DNA from 2 places in the Clostridium fermenticellae genome. Region 2 is predicted to be linked to the other one. Evidence: a T-box and tRNA genes for the amino acid it is inferred to sense, from the RefSeq annotation. Region 2 holds a T-box; the other holds one or more tRNA genes.

Region 1 (4,425 bases), 1.3 Mb from region 2:
AAGCAGTTTGATGTAAGTACTCTTCCTATTTTAGTAAAAGGAATAGGTACGTCACTACCTGTAACGGTTGTAGATTTAAGACAGGAATCTCACGGTTTTGTAAATGAATTTTCAGTTAGTTGGGTTGGTGAAAAAAACAATGCAAATGTAGGTCTGACTAGAAAACAGGTGCTGGCAGAGGAAGCTAAAAATCTTAAAAGCATAAAACTTAACGAACCTTTAACATTTTATAATCATCCTAAAAATACTATAATACCAACAAAAGTTCAAGATGAAGATAAGCTTGTAAAATCAAATAACTTGTCTTACAAGAGGATTACAGTTAGAGATGGTGGAATACCAGAAGATGATATGGTGGATTATTTTGTTAAGTTCGCAAAAGAACAGTCTAAAAATTCTTGGCTTCATTTTCATTGCAAACAAGGTATGGGTAGAACAGGAACTTTTATGATTATGTATGACATGATGAAAAATTGTAATGAAGTGAGTGCAGAGGATATTATAAAAAGAGAGCTTGCATTAGGAAATTATGATGAAGAACAGGTTAAATCTTTTAAAAACAATGAAAGAATGAATTTTTTACAAAAGTTTTATGATTACTGCAAAGAAAACAGTAATTCATTTGATGTAAAATGGAGTAAGTGGAAAGGTAGTAAAAATACAACAACAACATCTTCTATTGTTTTGAATAATAAGACACAAAAAATTTCTGGTTATGTAAAAAATCCTATCCTTCCTGAGAAATTATATGTAATTTCTCAGGATTTAATGACTAATGCAGAAAAGACAATGATAGCAAGTCTTCAGGGAATAGTTAATGGACATACTACTTCCCAAATATATACACTTAGTTCTTCTCAGCCGGATTACGGAGTATGGCTTAGCGATTTAAATAATAATTATAAAATACCATATGAAAAAATTCAAGATCCATGGCAGTTATTAAAAATTTATAAAGATAAGATAGACGGATATATACTTTATAGTAACAAAAATTCTAAAGATCCTTCAATAAATAATGCTTGTTCTCTTGCATCGCTAAATAATTCTATAGTTGTTGACGAGTCAATAGAATCTAAGGTAATAAATAACGGGATTACAAAAATTAATGGTGACTGCAGAAATACAGATCAGAATTGGGCCTATAATAATTTATGGAATAAGGGGTTAAATCATTCTACTGTGATTCAAATTTCCCCTGATAAAGCTGCTCCATTGAGAGATTATGCTATAATGAGCAAATCGCTTGTATTCTATGAAGATAGTATAAATAAGACAGCTTTGAGAGAAAAAGTTTTTTTATCTATGGAGGGTAATTCCGTCTGTATGGGATGGGGACCTGATGAATTTATAAATGTTAGTATAGCATCAAAGTGTGGTACAAGTTTGGTTGCTGCAGACTGGTCATATAATCTAACTGTATTAAGTGCTTTTCCATTACAGGATATTGTAATAAAACCTGACTCTATGCTTTCTCAAAAGGGAAACTTTCATTATGTTACATTTATAATGTCTGACGGGGACAATCAGCAGTGGAATTTAGGGAGCAATTATACCTCTGATAAATGGTATGGTTATAGTAACCGAGATAAACTTTCTTTGGGGTGGTCTATGAGTCCATCTATATATTATTTAGCGCCTACTGTATTTAAGATGTACTATGATAGTATAAGTAATGAAGATAAATATAATAATTTTATTGTAGCTCCTTCTGGAAATGGATATATGTATCCGAGTAAATTTAAGAGAAGTAAGTTAAATACATATATTAATGTACTAAATGATTATATGAAAAGATCAGGAGAAAGATATATTTCTGTTATAGATGATATGTCTTTTAATAATGTCGATCTTTGGAATAAGTTTACTCAAAAATCTAATATAGATGGAATATTTTATCTTGATTATAAAAAACATGATAATTTCAAAGGACAGATAGTATGGTCTAATAATAAACCAATAGTATCATGTAGAGATCTGCTGTGGGACAACATCGAGTCGGAGGATGAATTGGTTAAAAAAATTAATAGCAGAGTGGATTCAGGTGAGGTAAATGAATCAAATTCTAAAGCATATACCTTTGTCTATGTTCATGTTTGGAGTAAGAGCACTGAAAATGTTAATTATGTAATAAATAAATTAAAAGCAAATCCAAATGTAAAGGTAGTTACACCTGAGGTATTTATGAAATTAATTAAGGATAGTGTAAAACATTAAAAATCTTTATTGATAGCAATTCCAATTTTACCCATAATCGACATAAGCAATGAAAAATATTTGACAAAAATAATAAAAATAATTATAATATATGAGTGTCAGCCGTTATTGTACGGCTATTGATTATTGGGGTGTCGCCAAGTGGTAAGGCAATGGACTTTGACTCCATCATTCGTAGGTTCAAATCCTGCCATCCCAGCCATAGGGTTTACTAGCTCAGTTGGTAGAGCACATGACTTTTAATCATGGTGTCCGGGGTTCGATTCCCCGGTAAGCCACCAATATAATATTATGCAGGTGTGGCGAAATTGGCAGACGCACTAGACTTAGGATCTAGCGCTTTACGGCATGGGGGTTCGAGTCCCTTCACCTGCACCATATTCTGTGACTTGTGGACGCAAGTTATTTTTATTTTAAATTAAAAATTAAAAGTATTAAAAATATAGTGTAATGTCATTATATTTTTAATACTTTTAATATTTTTCATATATACAAAAAACGACTTTTTTCATGTATAATTACATGAGTTTAATATATTTAGGAGAGTTGATTATGGAAATTAGCAATTTTATTTTATCAAAAGTAGAAGATGATTTTTCTTACCAAATAAAACTTATTCCAAATAAAGTTTTAAATAAAATGACGGATTATATAATTGTATCATTTGATGACCTAATTAATTGCAGTCTATCGTTCAAGAAAAACGTTAATAGAGAAATTATAGACAATCAATATTCTTTAACCAAAAATGAATTAGAAAAGTATATAAATTTTTTAAATCGAATAAATGATAAACTTACACATGATGAACACATAGATCTTCAAGAATTTAGAATTAAAGATGGTGAGAAAATAGTAATTAATTCTTTAAAACGAAATTGTATAAAAATGTGTTCTATAAAAAATGGCGAAGACAGGCAAAGTAGAAATTTTTTTGTTTTATTTAAGGATGAACTTGCAGCATATATAAAAGTGCTTAAAAAAGTTTATTTTGGAGATAAACCTGCTGCTAAATATAATAGTGAATTCTTATTAAAGCCTATTACAAAGAAGGAATATGATGAAATTTATTTGGAGGCATTATATGTGATGGCAGATGGTGCCTTAGATTTAAAAGATAAAGAAAAATTTGAAGTTATAAGCAGTAAAATAAAAAGTTTGAATAAAGTACCATAAATTTACAAGAGCTTGTTGAACAACCAATACTGTTATTCAACAAGCTATATTCACATATTAATTGCTATTTTAAAATAATCATATTAATATTTATTTCTTTATCAATGAAGAAATTGGGAGCTTAACAGTAAAGATTGTTTTAAATTTACTTTTATTGCTTTTTAAGTTTATAGAACCATTTAAATTATTTACAACCTGGTTTACATATGGAAGTCCCATTCCTGTTGATGGCTTACCAGAAATATCATATTTTGTAGTATACCCGGGTTTAAAAATTAACTTGTTCTTTTTTTGAGGTATACCACTTCCTGTATCTGAAATTGTAATTTCTACATTATTTTTAAATTTATTTATGAGTAATTTTATGCAGCCCTTATCTTTGATAGATTCTATAGAATTTGATATTAAGTTATTCATAATAGAAAGAATTGTATAAACATGGAGTTCTGGGAAAGAATCATTAATTTCTAAAATGAATTCAATTTGTTTGTCTAATGATTCAGCATATTTTTTGTTTGTGTTAACTACAATATAACTTATCTTATCTATACTTATATAATCTGTATAATTTTCAGACATAATCATTTTGGATAGTCCTGCATATATTCTTTGGTTATCTTTTTTAATTTCATGTATCTGGCCCGTAATGTATAGTAGTTTTTGAGATAAATCTTTGGGATCATATATAACATCATTATTATTTAAATTCTCATATAAGTTATAGCAGTCTCTTGTAATACTTTCTGATTGTTTTAAGGTTTTATGAAGCTGCATTGATTCCTCATATAAATTTGAAATCAAAAGAATCATATGTTCATTTTGTTTTTTCTGTTCAATATTTTTCAATTCTACTTCATGAAGTTTAATTGCATAGAAGAAGCCTAGGGCAAAAAAACTTCGTATTATTGCTATTAAAAAAACTTCAATTACAATTGAAATTGTAATCATATCATTCAATAGAAAATATCTGAAGGTGAGTTCTACTATACTTGATGATGTTTCTATTATAATAGATAAAAAACCTATCCAGAG
Region 2 (4,425 bases):
TAATTCAAGTCCTTTTCTGCACTGCCAAAGCTTGTAGTATTGTTTTTAGGATTTTTTATCTCATCTTTGCAGGAACTTAACAATCTCCCTATTTTATCTATATATCTTGACATAGAGTTTATGCCATCATCACTCCAGGCACCGCCTTCACTATAATCAAAACCGAACATTAAATACATTCTGAATACATCTGCACCAAATTTTTGTATATAATCGTCCGGTGAAATTGTATTTCCCTTAGATTTACTCATTTTTTGTCCATCGGGACCTAATATTAATCCCTGATGTCTTAGTGATGAAAATGGTTCATCAAAATTGATATAGCCCATATCTCTTAAAGCCTTAGTTATGAATCTGGCATATAAGAGATGCATACAAGCATGCTCAGGGCCGCCAACATACATGTCTACTGGAAGCATTCTATTTACTTTTTCGGTATCAAAAGGTTTTTCACTGTTTTTGTTGTCAACATATCTTAAGTAATACCATGAGGAACATACAAAAGTATCTAGTGTATCCGCTTCTCTTCTAGCAGGTTTTCCACATATAGGACAAGTAGTATTCATAAACTTTTCTGACTTTGAAAGTGGAGATTTACCATCAGGAGAAAATTCTACATCATATGGTAATTCAACAGGAAGCTCATCTTCCGGTACAGGGACAATTCCGCAGTCATCACAATAAATTATAGGAATAGGAGTTCCCCAATATCTCTGCCTTGAGATTAACCAATCTCTCAACCTGTAATTTATTTTCCATCCTCCTAAATCATCTTTTGAAAGTTTTGTAACGATAGCTTCTTTGCCTTCATCTGTAAACAATCCGGTAAATTCACCGCTGTTTATCATTTTACCGTGTTTTACATATGGAAGATCTCCTCCCTCAATTACTCTTTCTATAGGAAGTTTGTATTTTGTAGCAAAATCAAAATCTCTTTCATCATGAGCGGGAACTGCCATTACAGCACCTGTTCCATATGTACTTAATACATAGTCTGCAACCCAGATAGGAACTTTTCTATTATTTATAGGATTTATAGCATATGAACCTGTAAATACACCAGTTTTTTCTCTTGATAAGGATTGTCTTTCAATTTCAGATTGAGCTTTTGCTTGTTTTTTATATTCTTCAACAGCATCTTTATATTCTGGAGTTGTTATTTGATCAACTAACTTGTTTTCAGGAGCTAAAACAGCATATGTAACTCCAAATAGTGTATCAACCCTGGTTGTAAATACTTTGAAATTCAAATTTGAATCGGCAATTTTAAATGTTACTTCTGCACCCTTTGATTTTCCGATCCAATGTCTTTGCATAGCTTTTGTTTTTTGCGGCCAATCAAGATCATCTAATTTTTCAAGTAGTTCATCTGCATAGTTTGTAATTTTTAAGAACCATTGAGTCAAATCTTTTCTAACTACCTCTGTACTGCATCTTTCACATTTGCCGTCAATTACTTGTTCATTAGCAAGAACAGTGTTGCAGCTAGGGCACCAATTTACTGGAGCTTTACTTCTGTATGCCAATCCATGTTTATATAATTGTAGGAATAACCATTGATTCCATTTGTAGTATTCGGGAAGACATGTTATTACTTCATTTTCCCAGTTAAACATGGCACCCATGGATTTTAATTGCTTTTCCATAGTATCTATATTCTTCATTGTTGAATCTTTAGGATGAATTCCTGTTTTTATAGCGTAGTTTTCTGCAGGAAGTCCAAATGCATCAAAACCCATTGGCTGAAATACATTGTATCCCTGCATTTTTTTCATCCTTGCCCATGAATCTACTGGACCATAATTAAACCAGTGTCCTGCATGAAGTTTACTTCCAGAAGGATAGGAGAACATCTCTAAAGTATAAAGTTTCTCTCCAGGATTTTTTTCATCAAATTTATATAATTCAGATTCTTCCCATTTTTTTTGCCATTTTTTATCAATATTAGTACTGTAGTTTCCCATAATACCTCTCCTTTGATTTATCGTTTATATATAACATTTTAACTAAAAAGAATTATCTATATAGGTAATAAAAACATTGTAAAATAAAAAAGCTCATACATCTCATTTAAGAGACGAAAAGCTTTATTCCGCGGTACCACTCTAATTAAATCTTAAAAAGATTTCACTTTAAAATATAACGGTTTTGTCCGTATCTGTTTTTACAGATAAACTCTGAGGTAAGTTCATATTACATCAACGCTGCTTCCCAGCAAGTAACAGCTCTCTTTGGATGATGTACAAATTACTGCTCCTCTTCAAAGCACAATATAGAAATCTATTATAATTATATAATAATGATTTTATATTAATGAAAATCTTTTGTCAAGCAAGAAAACAGAATATTTAACAAGGTTTTTGGATAAAAAAAAAGAACTTCTAAAAAGCTCTTTTATGGCTGCCCATGCTGGATTCGAACCAACAGATGCCTGCTCCAGAGGCAGGTGCCTTACCATTTGGCGAATGGGCAACATATAATGTCTTAACATCTCAACACTAGATATTATACCAAAATCAAATAATATGTCAATACTTTTTTTTATAAAATCTATTGTTTATATAATTTATAAACAAGGTTACAGCATAATCGTAAATTAAAAATGCAAATTGTACAACTATTAAAACAATGTATATAGATAAGTTTAAGTTAATTAAATTTGCTATAAATAATTTAAAAGTAAAATACATAAAAGCCAAACAGATATTAAAAAATATGAGTTTAAGTATTATTTCCACATAAAGTTTGCTTATTTTTTCTATATAGTATTTTATTATTCCATATGATCCGAAAAAGACCACATAGAAAATAGTTGTAGCTCTAATACCGCCTATGAGTAATGATAAAAGCGAAGTTGATAAATAAATTGTGAGAGCATTTTTAAGTCCTAAATCTATTACACACATTGGTATTATACAGGAGGCAATCATGAGTAAAAATAGTCTATTTACCGGGAATATAGTACTTAAATAAACAAGTATAACTCCAACAGCGGTAAATAGACCGCCTTTTGCTATGTATGATGATTTATTTTTAATACTGTTCATAAAAAATATCCTTCCTTTTTTAACAACAACCTATAAAATCTCCACCATTGCATTCACAACATGCATCCATACAATAAAGAGTTGCACACATATCACACATATCAGAATTTCCTCTTCTGTTATTGTAGTAAGGTTCTCTGTAAGATCTATTTGAATTATTCAGTTGATTTAAAGCTTCTCTGTATTTCATATTATAGGGTTCAAGTCTGCAGGCATTATTTAAGTTGTTTAAAGCATCGTTATACCATCCGCGTTTAAGATTGACTAATCCCATAAGATAGTTCCATTCGGCATTCCGTGTGGTTATTTTATTTAATTTCTGTTCGGCAAAAGCAAAATTGCCATTTCTGATATCCATTTCTATTTCAGAATATGTATTTGAGCCATTGTAAGAATTAGAACTATTACCACTGCCTGAATAACTGCTACTTTGTGGTGAATTTTTCATAAGGTAGTCATAAGCTTCATTTATTTCTCTCATTTTTTCCTCAGCAAGATCTTTAAGTGGATTGTTGCCATATTGATCAGGATGAAATTTTTTGGCTAGCTTTCTATAAGCACTCTTTATTTCATCCTTTGATGCATTTTCATTTACTCCAAGTGTTTCATATGGATTTTTCATTGTTGTAAACACTCCTTTTAAATACTTTATCCATTTTTTCCATTAATCCAAGTTGTAGTATATTGTATAGTAAGTCTTCATTTCTTTTTAAAGGTAATTTATTTAAGGTGGCTAAGCACTCAGAGGCACAAGAAACCAATGTAAAGTCAATCTGTCTTTCTATACTTTTAGAAAAGGTTTTATAATCATCGTTGGATTTATTAAAACAAGCATTTATTGCATTAAATTTTTTGCCCTTAATGTCATTTTCTAAATCGTCCCAGGCATCTATTATATAGATCCATTTTCCGAGGTTATAACCGAGCCAATATAAATTGGGTTTATTTTCGTCATTTTTATATGATGATAAAATAAAACCTATAAGTTTGGCAAATGGATGGGAAACCTTATCTATTGATTCACAACTTTTATTTAAGGATTCAATTGTATTTAAGTTATTTAACTCTTCTTTTATATAGTCTAAATGTCCATTTAAGTATGGTGGAACATTTTGTACATATTTTTTTAAGAATATGGAAAAGACTCTACTTTTAAATGATGAATCATCGTTAATATTATCCAGAAGTTTGTAATAACTCAGGATTATATTACAAAATGCCGCATATTTTAAACAGTTATTTTCATTAACTATGATTTTTTTCTTTAAAACATGAATAGAACATGTTATTTTACTATATGATGTTTTTTCACCATAAATAGAATCAAGCAGTATAGCTAAGAATGTCATGTCATAATTAAGTGAAAATCTTGGGATAT

The links. A T-box is a leader RNA that pairs with one kind of tRNA and senses whether it is charged. The one in region 2 lies ahead of leuS (leucine--tRNA ligase), so its partner is inferred to be a tRNA-Leu.
Region 1: it has a tRNA-Leu gene. The T-box ahead of leuS (leucine--tRNA ligase) is inferred to sense a tRNA for this amino acid. The anticodon was not compared.

What each region holds. Positions count from the first base shown of each region.
Region 1 is NZ_CP032416.1:1,119,268-1,123,692, forward strand. It holds gene D4Z93_RS05355 (GxGYxYP domain-containing protein) at 1-2,217, shown strand, start outside; tRNA gene D4Z93_RS05360 (tRNA-Gln) at 2,345-2,419, shown strand; tRNA gene D4Z93_RS05365 (tRNA-Lys) at 2,423-2,498, shown strand; tRNA gene D4Z93_RS05370 (tRNA-Leu) at 2,511-2,595, shown strand; gene D4Z93_RS05375 (hypothetical protein) at 2,770-3,393, shown strand; gene D4Z93_RS05380 (ATP-binding protein) at 3,484-4,425, opposite strand, start outside.
Region 2 is NZ_CP032416.1:2,674,827-2,679,251, reverse strand. It holds gene leuS (leucine--tRNA ligase) at 1-1,964, opposite strand, end outside; T-box leader at 2,071-2,273, opposite strand; tRNA gene D4Z93_RS12325 (tRNA-Gln) at 2,398-2,472, opposite strand; gene D4Z93_RS12320 (hypothetical protein) at 2,529-3,047, opposite strand; gene D4Z93_RS12315 (J domain-containing protein) at 3,067-3,669, opposite strand; gene D4Z93_RS12310 (DUF5685 family protein) at 3,653-4,425, opposite strand, start outside.